Regions from separate parts of the Bacillus aquiflavi genome, predicted to be linked through region 3. Evidence: a T-box and tRNA genes for the amino acid it is inferred to sense, from the RefSeq annotation. Region 3 holds a T-box; the other regions hold tRNA genes.
The links. A T-box is a leader RNA that pairs with one kind of tRNA and senses whether it is charged. The one in region 3 lies ahead of thrS (threonine--tRNA ligase), so its partner is inferred to be a tRNA-Thr.
Positions count from the first base shown of each region.

Region 1: it has a tRNA-Thr gene. The T-box ahead of thrS (threonine--tRNA ligase) is inferred to sense a tRNA for this amino acid. The anticodon was not compared.
Region 2: it has a tRNA-Thr gene. The T-box ahead of thrS (threonine--tRNA ligase) is inferred to sense a tRNA for this amino acid. The anticodon was not compared.

Region 1 covers NZ_CP082780.1:2,783,811-2,787,065, reverse strand. The annotation lists rRNA gene K6959_RS13570 (23S ribosomal RNA) at 1-1,466, shown strand, start outside; rRNA gene rrf (5S ribosomal RNA) at 1,586-1,701, shown strand; tRNA gene K6959_RS13560 (tRNA-Val) at 1,709-1,781, shown strand; tRNA gene K6959_RS13555 (tRNA-Thr) at 1,790-1,865, shown strand; tRNA gene K6959_RS13550 (tRNA-Lys) at 1,909-1,984, shown strand; tRNA gene K6959_RS13545 (tRNA-Leu) at 1,993-2,074, shown strand; tRNA gene K6959_RS13540 (tRNA-Gly) at 2,082-2,153, shown strand; tRNA gene K6959_RS13535 (tRNA-Leu) at 2,165-2,250, shown strand; tRNA gene K6959_RS13530 (tRNA-Arg) at 2,257-2,333, shown strand; tRNA gene K6959_RS13525 (tRNA-Pro) at 2,351-2,424, shown strand; tRNA gene K6959_RS13520 (tRNA-Ala) at 2,441-2,516, shown strand; tRNA gene K6959_RS13515 (tRNA-Met) at 2,535-2,611, shown strand; tRNA gene K6959_RS13510 (tRNA-Ile) at 2,619-2,695, shown strand; tRNA gene K6959_RS13505 (tRNA-Ser) at 2,710-2,799, shown strand; tRNA gene K6959_RS13500 (tRNA-Met) at 2,819-2,892, shown strand; tRNA gene K6959_RS13495 (tRNA-Asp) at 2,908-2,983, shown strand; tRNA gene K6959_RS13490 (tRNA-Phe) at 3,001-3,076, shown strand; tRNA gene K6959_RS13485 (tRNA-His) at 3,120-3,195, shown strand; tRNA gene K6959_RS13480 (tRNA-Gly) at 3,211-3,255, shown strand, end outside.
Region 2 covers NZ_CP082780.1:529,624-532,878, forward strand. The annotation lists rRNA gene K6959_RS02695 (23S ribosomal RNA) at 1-614, shown strand, start outside; rRNA gene rrf (5S ribosomal RNA) at 735-850, shown strand; tRNA gene K6959_RS02705 (tRNA-Asn) at 859-933, shown strand; tRNA gene K6959_RS02710 (tRNA-Ser) at 937-1,028, shown strand; tRNA gene K6959_RS02715 (tRNA-Glu) at 1,041-1,115, shown strand; tRNA gene K6959_RS02720 (tRNA-Val) at 1,123-1,198, shown strand; tRNA gene K6959_RS02725 (tRNA-Met) at 1,246-1,319, shown strand; tRNA gene K6959_RS02730 (tRNA-Asp) at 1,335-1,410, shown strand; tRNA gene K6959_RS02735 (tRNA-Phe) at 1,428-1,503, shown strand; tRNA gene K6959_RS02740 (tRNA-Thr) at 1,510-1,585, shown strand; tRNA gene K6959_RS02745 (tRNA-Tyr) at 1,610-1,694, shown strand; tRNA gene K6959_RS02750 (tRNA-Trp) at 1,698-1,771, shown strand; tRNA gene K6959_RS02755 (tRNA-His) at 1,780-1,851, shown strand; tRNA gene K6959_RS02760 (tRNA-Gln) at 1,891-1,962, shown strand; tRNA gene K6959_RS02765 (tRNA-Gly) at 1,966-2,040, shown strand; tRNA gene K6959_RS02770 (tRNA-Cys) at 2,045-2,118, shown strand; tRNA gene K6959_RS02775 (tRNA-Leu) at 2,156-2,241, shown strand; tRNA gene K6959_RS02780 (tRNA-Leu) at 2,277-2,358, shown strand; gene K6959_RS19775 (hypothetical protein) at 3,234-3,255, opposite strand, start outside.
Region 3 covers NZ_CP082780.1:1,828,733-1,831,987, reverse strand. The annotation lists gene K6959_RS08690 (YmaF family protein) at 1-376, opposite strand, end outside; T-box leader at 847-1,072, shown strand; T-box leader at 1,105-1,329, shown strand; gene thrS (threonine--tRNA ligase) at 1,376-3,255, shown strand, end outside.

The DNA of each region.
Region 1 (3,255 bases), 960 kb from region 3:
CGCCGTTTGAGCAATGGGGGGACGCAGGAGGATAGGGTAAGCGTACAATTGGATGTACGTCTAAGCAGTTAGGCTGGTAATGAGGCAAATCCCATTACCGTAAGGCTGAGTTGTGACAGCGAGGAAAATCATTTTCCGGAGTTCCTGATTCCACACTGCCAAGAAAATCCTCTAGCGAGGAATAAGGTGCCCGTACCGCAAACCGACACAGGTAGGCGAGGAGAGAATCCTAAGGTGATCGAGAGAACTCTCGTTAAGGAACTCGGCAAAATGACCCCGTAACTTTGGGAGAAGGGGTGCTCTGATAGGGTGCAAGCCCGAGAGAGCCGCAGTGAATAGGCCCAGGCGACTGTTTAGCAAAAACACAGGTCTCTGCGAAGCCGCAAGGCGAAGTATAGGGGCTGACGCCTGCCCGGTGCTGGAAGGTTAAGGGGAGCGCTTAAGCAATCGCTGAAGGTGTGAACCGAAGCCCCAGTAAACGGCGGCCGTAACTATAACGGTCCTAAGGTAGCGAAATTCCTTGTCGGGTAAGTTCCGACCCGCACGAAAGGCGCAACGATCTGGGCACTGTCTCAACGAGAGACTCGGTGAAATTATAGTACCTGTGAAGATGCAGGTTACCCGCGACAGGACGGAAAGACCCCGTGGAGCTTTACTGTAGCCTGATATTGAATTTTGGTGCAGCTTGTACAGAATAGGTAGGAGCCGTGGAAACGTGAGCGCTAGCTTACGTGGAGGCGTCGGTGGGATACTACCCTTGTTGTACTGAAATTCTAACCTGCGCCCCTTATCGGGGCGGGAGACAGTGTCAGGCAGGCAGTTTGACTGGGGCGGTCGCCTCCTAAAAGGTAACGGAGGCGCCCAAAGGTTCCCTCAGAATGGTTGGAAATCATTCGCAGAGTGTAAAGGCACAAGGGAGCTTGACTGCGAGACTTACAAGTCGAGCAGGGACGAAAGTCGGGCTTAGTGATCCGGTGGTTCCGCATGGAAGGGCCATCGCTCAACGGATAAAAGCTACCCCGGGGATAACAGGCTTATCTCCCCCAAGAGTCCACATCGACGGGGAGGTTTGGCACCTCGATGTCGGCTCATCGCATCCTGGGGCTGTAGTCGGTCCCAAGGGTTGGGCTGTTCGCCCATTAAAGCGGTACGCGAGCTGGGTTCAGAACGTCGTGAGACAGTTCGGTCCCTATCCGTCGTGGGCGTAGGAAATTTGAGAGGAGCTGTCCTTAGTACGAGAGGACCGGGATGGACGCACCGCTGGTGTACCAGTTGTCTTGCCAAAGGCATAGCTGGGTAGCTACGTGCGGAAGGGATAAGTGCTGAAAGCATCTAAGCATGAAGCCCCCCTCAAGATGAGATTTCCCATTTGAGCTCCCTGAAAGATGATCAGGTTGATAGGTCTGAGGTGGAAGCGTGGCGACACGCGAAGCTGACAGATACTAATCGAGCAAGCACTTAACCAAATAAACATGATACTTTCTATCTTACTTCTTCACATTATCTAGTTTTGAGAGAATAAAAAATTATACTTGAAAAAAATTTTAAAAAGTATATAATAGTATATGTCTCATTTAAAAACATGTCTGGTGACGATAGCGAGAAGGTCACACCCGTTCCCATTCCGAACACGGAAGTTAAGTTTCTCAGCGCCGATGGTAGTAGAGGGCATCCCTCTGCGAGAGTAGGACGTTGCCGGGCTAAGTACGGAGGATTAGCTCAGCTGGGAGAGCACTTGCCTTACAAGCAAGGGGTCGGCGGTTCGATCCCGTCATCCTCCATTATCTATGCCGGCCTAGCTCAATTGGTAGAGCAACTGACTTGTAATCAGTAGGTTGGGGGTTCAAGTCCTCTGGCCGGCACCATAGGACCTTTATTGTACAAGTTGTATTATTTTGATATATTAATGAGCCATTAGCTCAGTCGGTAGAGCATCTGACTTTTAATCAGAGGGTCACAGGTTCGAATCCTGTATGGCTCACCAGCTATTTTGCGGGTGTGGCGGAATTGGCAGACGCACCAGACTTAGGATCTGGCGCCGTGAGGCGTGGGGGTTCAAGTCCCTTCACCCGCACTATTTTGCGGAAGTAGTTCAGTGGTAGAACACCACCTTGCCAAGGTGGGGGTCGCGGGTTCGAATCCCGTCTTCCGCTCTCGATCATTTGCCGGGGTGGCGGAACAGGCAGACGCACAGGACTTAAAATCCTGCGGTAGGTGACTACCGTACCGGTTCGATTCCGGTTCTCGGCACTATAAGCGCCCGTAGCTCAATTGGATAGAGCGTCTGACTACGGATCAGAAGGTTATGGGTTCGACTCCTTTCGGGCGCGCCATACATAATAGATATATCCGGGAAGTAGCTCAGCTTGGTAGAGCACATGGTTTGGGACCATGGGGTCGCAGGTTCGAATCCTGTCTTCCCGATTATAAATAATTTAATGGGGCCTTAGCTCAGCTGGGAGAGCGCCTGCCTTGCACGCAGGAGGTCAGCGGTTCGATCCCGCTAGGCTCCACCATATTTTGTCCTTTATATTGGCGGCGTAGCTCAGCTGGCTAGAGCGTACGGTTCATACCCGTGAGGTCGTGGGTTCGATCCCCTCCGCCGCTACCATTTAAAAGGACCTTTAGCTCAGCTGGTTAGAGCAGACGGCTCATAACCGTCCGGTCGTAGGTTCGAGTCCTACAAGGTCCACCATCTTTACCTTATATGGAGGAATACCCAAGTCCGGCTGAAGGGATCGGTCTTGAAAACCGACAGGGGTGTTAAAGCCCGCGGGGGTTCGAATCCCTCTTCCTCCGTCATGTAAGTTTATATTATCGCGGGGTGGAGCAGTCTGGTAGCTCGTCGGGCTCATAACCCGAAGGTCGTAGGTTCAAATCCTGCCCCCGCAATAAATATTTAAATATGGTCCCGTGGTGTAGCGGTTAACATGCCTGCCTGTCACGCAGGAGATCGCGGGTTCGATTCCCGTCGGGACCGCCATTATTATTATATACATAGGCTCGGTAGCTCAGTCGGTAGAGCAAAGGACTGAAAATCCTTGTGTCGGCGGTTCGATTCCGTCCCGAGCCACCATTGTCAATAGGCCGTTAACCTTGACTAGAGTTTTTAAACTATGGCGGCTATGGCGAAGTGGTTAACGCATCGGATTGTGGCTCCGACACTCGTGGGTTCGATTCCCACTAGTCGCCCCATAATAAATTATATACGCGGGTGTAGTTTAGTGGTAAAACTTCAGCCTTCCAAGCTGATGT
Region 2 (3,255 bases), 1.3 Mb from region 3:
CGGAGGCGCCCAAAGGTTCCCTCAGAATGGTTGGAAATCATTCGCAGAGTGTAAAGGCACAAGGGAGCTTGACTGCGAGACTTACAAGTCGAGCAGGGACGAAAGTCGGGCTTAGTGATCCGGTGGTTCCGCATGGAAGGGCCATCGCTCAACGGATAAAAGCTACCCCGGGGATAACAGGCTTATCTCCCCCAAGAGTCCACATCGACGGGGAGGTTTGGCACCTCGATGTCGGCTCATCGCATCCTGGGGCTGTAGTCGGTCCCAAGGGTTGGGCTGTTCGCCCATTAAAGCGGTACGCGAGCTGGGTTCAGAACGTCGTGAGACAGTTCGGTCCCTATCCGTCGTGGGCGTAGGAAATTTGAGAGGAGCTGTCCTTAGTACGAGAGGACCGGGATGGACGCACCGCTGGTGTACCAGTTGTCTTGCCAAAGGCATAGCTGGGTAGCTACGTGCGGAAGGGATAAGTGCTGAAAGCATCTAAGCATGAAGCCCCCCTCAAGATGAGATTTCCCATTTGAGCTCCCTGAAAGATGATCAGGTTGATAGGTCTGAGGTGGAAGCGTGGCGACACGTGAAGCTGACAGATACTAATCGAGCGAGCACTTAACCAAATAAACATGATACTTTCTTTCTTATATCTTCTTCACATTATCTAGTTTTGAGAGAATAAAAATTATACTTGAAAAAATTTTAAAAAAGTTTATAATAGTATATGTCTCATTATTTCCTTGTCCGGTGGCGATGGCGAGAAGGTCACACCCGTTCCCATTCCGAACACGGAAGTTAAGCTTCTCAGCGCCAATGGTAGTAGAGGGCATCCCTCTGCGAGAGTAGGACGTTGCCGGGCGGATATATTCCGCAGTAGCTCAGTGGTAGAGCATTCGGCTGTTAACCGAACGGTCGCAGGTTCGAATCCTGCCTGCGGAGCCATTAGGAGAGCTGTCCGAGTGGCCGAAGGAGCACGATTGGAAATCGTGTAGACGGTTAACGCTGTCTCAAGGGTTCAAATCCCTTGCTCTCCGCCATTGAAGAACAATGGCCCGTTGGTCAAGTGGTTAAGACACCGCCCTTTCACGGCGGTAACACGGGTTCGAATCCCGTACGGGTCACCATCTATATGGAGGATTAGCTCAGCTGGGAGAGCACTTGCCTTACAAGCAAGGGGTCGGCGGTTCGATCCCGTCATCCTCCACCATGAGATGCTAATGAATTATCTTATATCTTATGTGAGTATTATATCGTCGCGGGGTGGAGCAGTCTGGTAGCTCGTCGGGCTCATAACCCGAAGGTCGTAGGTTAAAATCCTGCCCCCGCAATAAAATATTAAACATGGTCCCGTGGTGTAGCGGTTAACATGCCTGCCTGTCACGCAGGAGATCGCGGGTTCGATTCCCGTCGGGACCGCCATTATTATTATATACATAGGCTCGGTAGCTCAGTCGGTAGAGCAAAGGACTGAAAATCCTTGTGTCGGCGGTTCGATTCCGTCCCGAGCCACCATTTGGAGCCGGCCTAGCTCAATTGGTAGAGCAACTGACTTGTAATCAGTAGGTTGGGGGTTCAAGTCCTCTGGCCGGCACCATTTTCAAGATTATGCATAAATTATGGAGGGGTAGCGAAGTGGCTAAACGCGGCGGACTGTAAATCCGCTCCCTTAGGGTTCGGCGGTTCGAATCCGTCCCCCTCCACCATCTAGGGGTATAGTTTAACGGTAGAACAGAGGTCTCCAAAACCTCCAGTGTGGGTTCGATTCCTACTACCCCTGCCAATATTATGGCGGCTATGGCGAAGTGGTTAACGCATCGGATTGTGGCTCCGACATCGTGGGTTCGATTCCCACTAGTCGCCCTTTACAACTTGACATTTTATTATATAATTAAATATTATTGGGCCATAGCCAAGCGGTAAGGCAACGGACTTTGACTCCGTGATGCGTTGGTTCGAATCCAGCTGGCCCAGCTTGCGGAAGTAGTTCAGTGGTAGAACACCACCTTGCCAAGGTGGGGGTCGCGGGTTCGAACCCCGTCTTCCGCTCCAATGTGGCGGCATAGCCAAGTGGTAAGGCAGAGGTCTGCAAAACCTTTATCACCGGTTCAAATCCGGTTGCCGCCTCCATATTTTTGAAATGAATTTGGACGACCTATATAGATTCGCCGGGGTGGCGGAACAGGCAGACGCACAGGACTTAAAATCCTGCGGTAGGTGACTACCGTACCGGTTCGATTCCGGTTCTCGGCATTATTAATTTTTAGATTTTATTTTTATAGTACCGAGCCGGTGTGGCGGAATTGGCAGACGCGCACGACTCAAAATCGTGTTCCTTACGGAGTGCCGGTTCGATCCCGGCCACCGGTATTTAAAAAACGCAGTTATGTCGACGTTTTAGCGGAAATTTAACCGTTAGAACGTCGCCTTTTTGTGTTAAACGTGCGATAAATGGTCGTGTAACGAGTCGCTTTCCTTCAATAAAACGAAGGGAGGCGATTTTTTTGTCTACTCGCAGAAATAATCGTCTAAGCAGTCGAGAAATTGATATTGCAATTGAGCCGTTAGAATTCAATACGCTTTCATTTGACGCGGCTTGTAAGCTTTTTTTGGGGGGGGCCGAGCGCCGCGAGCTAAGGTAATTCTAGTTAATATAGATTTTTAATTAAAATAATCAATATGTCTAAAGATCACGAATGAAAGTTTTCTTCTATAATGAAGAAGTAAGGGATCATTAAAAAAGCCGAGATTGGAGGTGCTTAACGTTACTTTATAAATCCTTTCTATAAAATGACTGATTTTGGTATTCTCCTTATCACTGTATTGCTCTGCAGAGAAGGATTAATGCTCCAATCCCGAGAGGGATTTTACATTAACAAAGTATCTTGAAGTTTTAGCAACAACTCTAAGGAAAAGCACATAATTTAACCACAAATGAACAAATTATTAATATGTAACTCAGAAATTTTTTCAGTCATAAAAAAATAAGTTAAAAGAATCGATGGAGTTTATGTATGGATGAAACGATTGGTGAGGTCACGGTTGAAATTTTAAATTACCTGGGATTCAGATTGAACCGTTATTTAATCATATCTTTTATTTTCATGGGCTTTCTGAATGTTATTACTTTTTCTTAAAGGTCTAATTATTTCTCTAATTCGATCATGAATAAACTTTTCTTGGACACCAAATTCCTTTAGTAAATAGAATTCTAATATGTTTCGAAGAACATGGTATGCATTTATTTAATCTCCTGCTTTAAGAGCT
Region 3 (3,255 bases):
CATCATTTTCAGTTGTTCTAATCTCGACATAATGAGTGTGGTATCCATTAGGTAAAGGAATAGGGGGGCTAGTGTAAGCCTCATAAAAATGAATGTGTCCATCATCGAACGTTGTATTTCCTGATATTTTATGGACATGACCTCTTTCAGTTTCAATTGCCTTACTAGTTACCCCAGGGTGTAAATGGACATGACCATCTTGACACGTAGTAGCACCGCTATGCCCATGCGTATGGATACTTACCCTACTTGTATCCATCGACATTTGCATTTGGTTTCTTGTTTCAACCCCATTAAAGTTAACTCCGTTTGTAAATGGATGCGGAACTGGAAATGCATGATAAACCGGCTGCTGCATAAATCCTTGTTGCTGCATTTTTTCAACCCCTTAGTAAAATATCATTATTAAGGTATGCGACATTCGCCTGATCAGTTCAAGATTAATGGGTTTTTTTTTCATTCTTTTAAGGTGAAGTTTTAATGCAGGATTGGGGATTATAGCACTGAAATTTTTCATTTTGTTAAAACGTGCATTATTGTAACTCAAATTTACGTGAAAGAATATAAATTTTGATCATTAAAAAAGGAATAATTATCTTACTTGACATATATATTATTGTTATGTTTTCCCCCCCCGATTCCCTTTTATAGTTATTTATCTCAACTCCATAACTACTTCAGTCTCAGTCATACTATTATTTGACAGTACAAAATAATTGATTAAATTGTTAGTTGTTTCATTAGCATGAAGATTTATGGAACGACCTTCGTTAACTTATAAAAGTTTAAAATAAAAGTATTGCGGTTTATGATCGTTTATTATAAGATATATGATAATTTAATTTTAAATCGGCATTGATGAGGACATGAGTTACTTTTTACGGTTTACAGAGAGGGGAGAATAGCTGAAATCTTCCTAACGCAGGAAAGTAGCTTACCACCTTCTAAGCTGTATTGGGGAATTTTAGTATCCAGTACCGTCTTACGCTACGTTACAGCACAAGAGCCATAAGTGTTTTATGCTTATGGGAAATTGGGTGGAACCACGAATGATAACACATTTGTCCCTTTTTTTAGGATGGATGTGTTTTTTTAATTTAAAAAATAATTGCGATGAAGAGGACATGAATTATTTTTACGGTTTACAGAGAGGGAAGGATAGCTGTGATCTTCCTAACTTAGGGAAATAATTTACCACCTCCTGAGCTGTATTGGGGAATTTTTTTAGTATCCAATACCGTCTACGCTACGTTACAGGTACAGAGCTATAAATGTTTTTTCTTATGGAAAATTGGGTGGAACCACGGGTATGACACACTCGTCCCTTTTTAGGGATAGGTGCGTTTTTTTATATTTTAAAGGAGTGTTTTTTGTTATGAGTGAAAAATTAATTAACATTCAATTTCCGGATGGAAAAGTAGGGGAGTTTTCGAAAGGTATTACAGTTGAAAGGATTGCAGCATCTGTAAGTTCTAATTTAAGAAAAAAGGCGGTTGTCGGAAAGGTAAATGAACAACTGGTAGATTTAAGCTACAAGCTAGAACGGGATGCGGAGGTTTCGATTTTAACTTTAGATGCGCCAGAAGGATTGCATGTTTTAAGGCATTCTGCCGCACATGTATTGGCACAAGCAGTAAAGCGACTTTATCGGGATGTAAAATTAGGTATTGGGCCAGTCATTGAAGATGGGTTTTACTATGATTTAAAGCTAGAACATAGGATTACTGCAGATGACTTACTTGCCATTGAAAAAGAGATGGAACGCATTATAAATGAAAACTTAAAAATTAACCGAATTGAAGTTTCTTATGGAGAAGCTGAAAAACGATTTAAGGAAAAAGGGGAGCGATACAAGCTAGAAATACTAAAGGACATTCCAAAAGATGAAAAAATAACTCTTTACCAACAAGGCGAATTTATAGATCTTTGTCGCGGTCCGCATCTTCCGTCTACTCGTTTTATAAAAGCAGTTAAATTAACTCGTGTCTCAGGGGCTTATTGGCGGGGAAATAGTGAAAATGAAGTGTTTCAACGAGTTTATGGAGTCGCTTTTAAAAAGGAAAAGGATTTAAATGAGTATGTGAAATTTTTGCAGGAAGCAGCAAAACGAGATCATCGTAAGCTAGGGAAACAATTAGAGCTGTTTATGTTTTCTGAGGAAGCACCGGGAATGCCATTTTACTTACCGAAAGGACAAATCGTTAGAAATGAGTTAGAAAACTTTTCACGTGAACTGCAAAGCAAAGCTTCGTATGATGAAGTTCGCACTCCATTTATGATGAATCAACGGCTATGGGAGCAGTCGGGCCACTGGGATCATTATCGTGAAAATATGTACTTTTCTGAAGTCGATCAAACAAAATTTGCGCTGAAGCCGATGAATTGTCCAGGTCATATGCTCATTTTCAAAAACAACCTTTACTCCTATCGAGATTTACCGATTCGTTTCGCGGAGTTCGGTCAAGTTCACCGTCATGAATATAGTGGTGCTTTAAATGGTATGCTCCGAGTCCGGACATTTTGCCAAGATGATGCACATCTATTCGTTCGCGAAGATCAAATTGAAAGTGAAATGACCCAAATATTTCATCTCATTGACGAAGCGTATCGCACTTTTGGCTTTGAATATACGGTAGAGCTTTCGACTCGTCCAAAAAATTCATTAGGTGATGACAACCTGTGGAAGATATCTGAAAGAGCATTAAAAAATGTACTTTACAATTTACAAACAAACTACGAGATAAATGAAGGGGACGGAGCGTTTTATGGACCAAAAATTGATTTTCATATTAAAGATGCTTTAAAACGGAGTCATCAATGTGCAACGATCCAGCTTGATTTTCAAATGCCGGAAAAGTTTGCTTTAACTTATATTAATGAAAATAACGAAAAGGTTCGTCCTGTAGTGATTCATCGTGCGATTTACGGATCAATTGATCGATTTTTAGGCATTTTAATCGAACATTTTGCTGGTGCTTTTCCGGTTTGGCTCGCACCGATGCAAGTGCAAATAATCCCTGTTTCACAAGTTCACATAGACTACTGTGTAAAGATAGAAGCGAAACTAAAGCAAGTGGGAATACGAATGCAAATTGATAAAAGTAATGAAAAACTAGGATATAAAATAAGACGAGCGCAAATGCAAAAAAACCCATACATGCTTGTGCTTGGTGATAGTGAAGTGAAAGAAAATAAAGTAAATGTGAGAAAATACGGGAAACAACAATCAGACATCGTGCCATTTGAAAGCTTTAG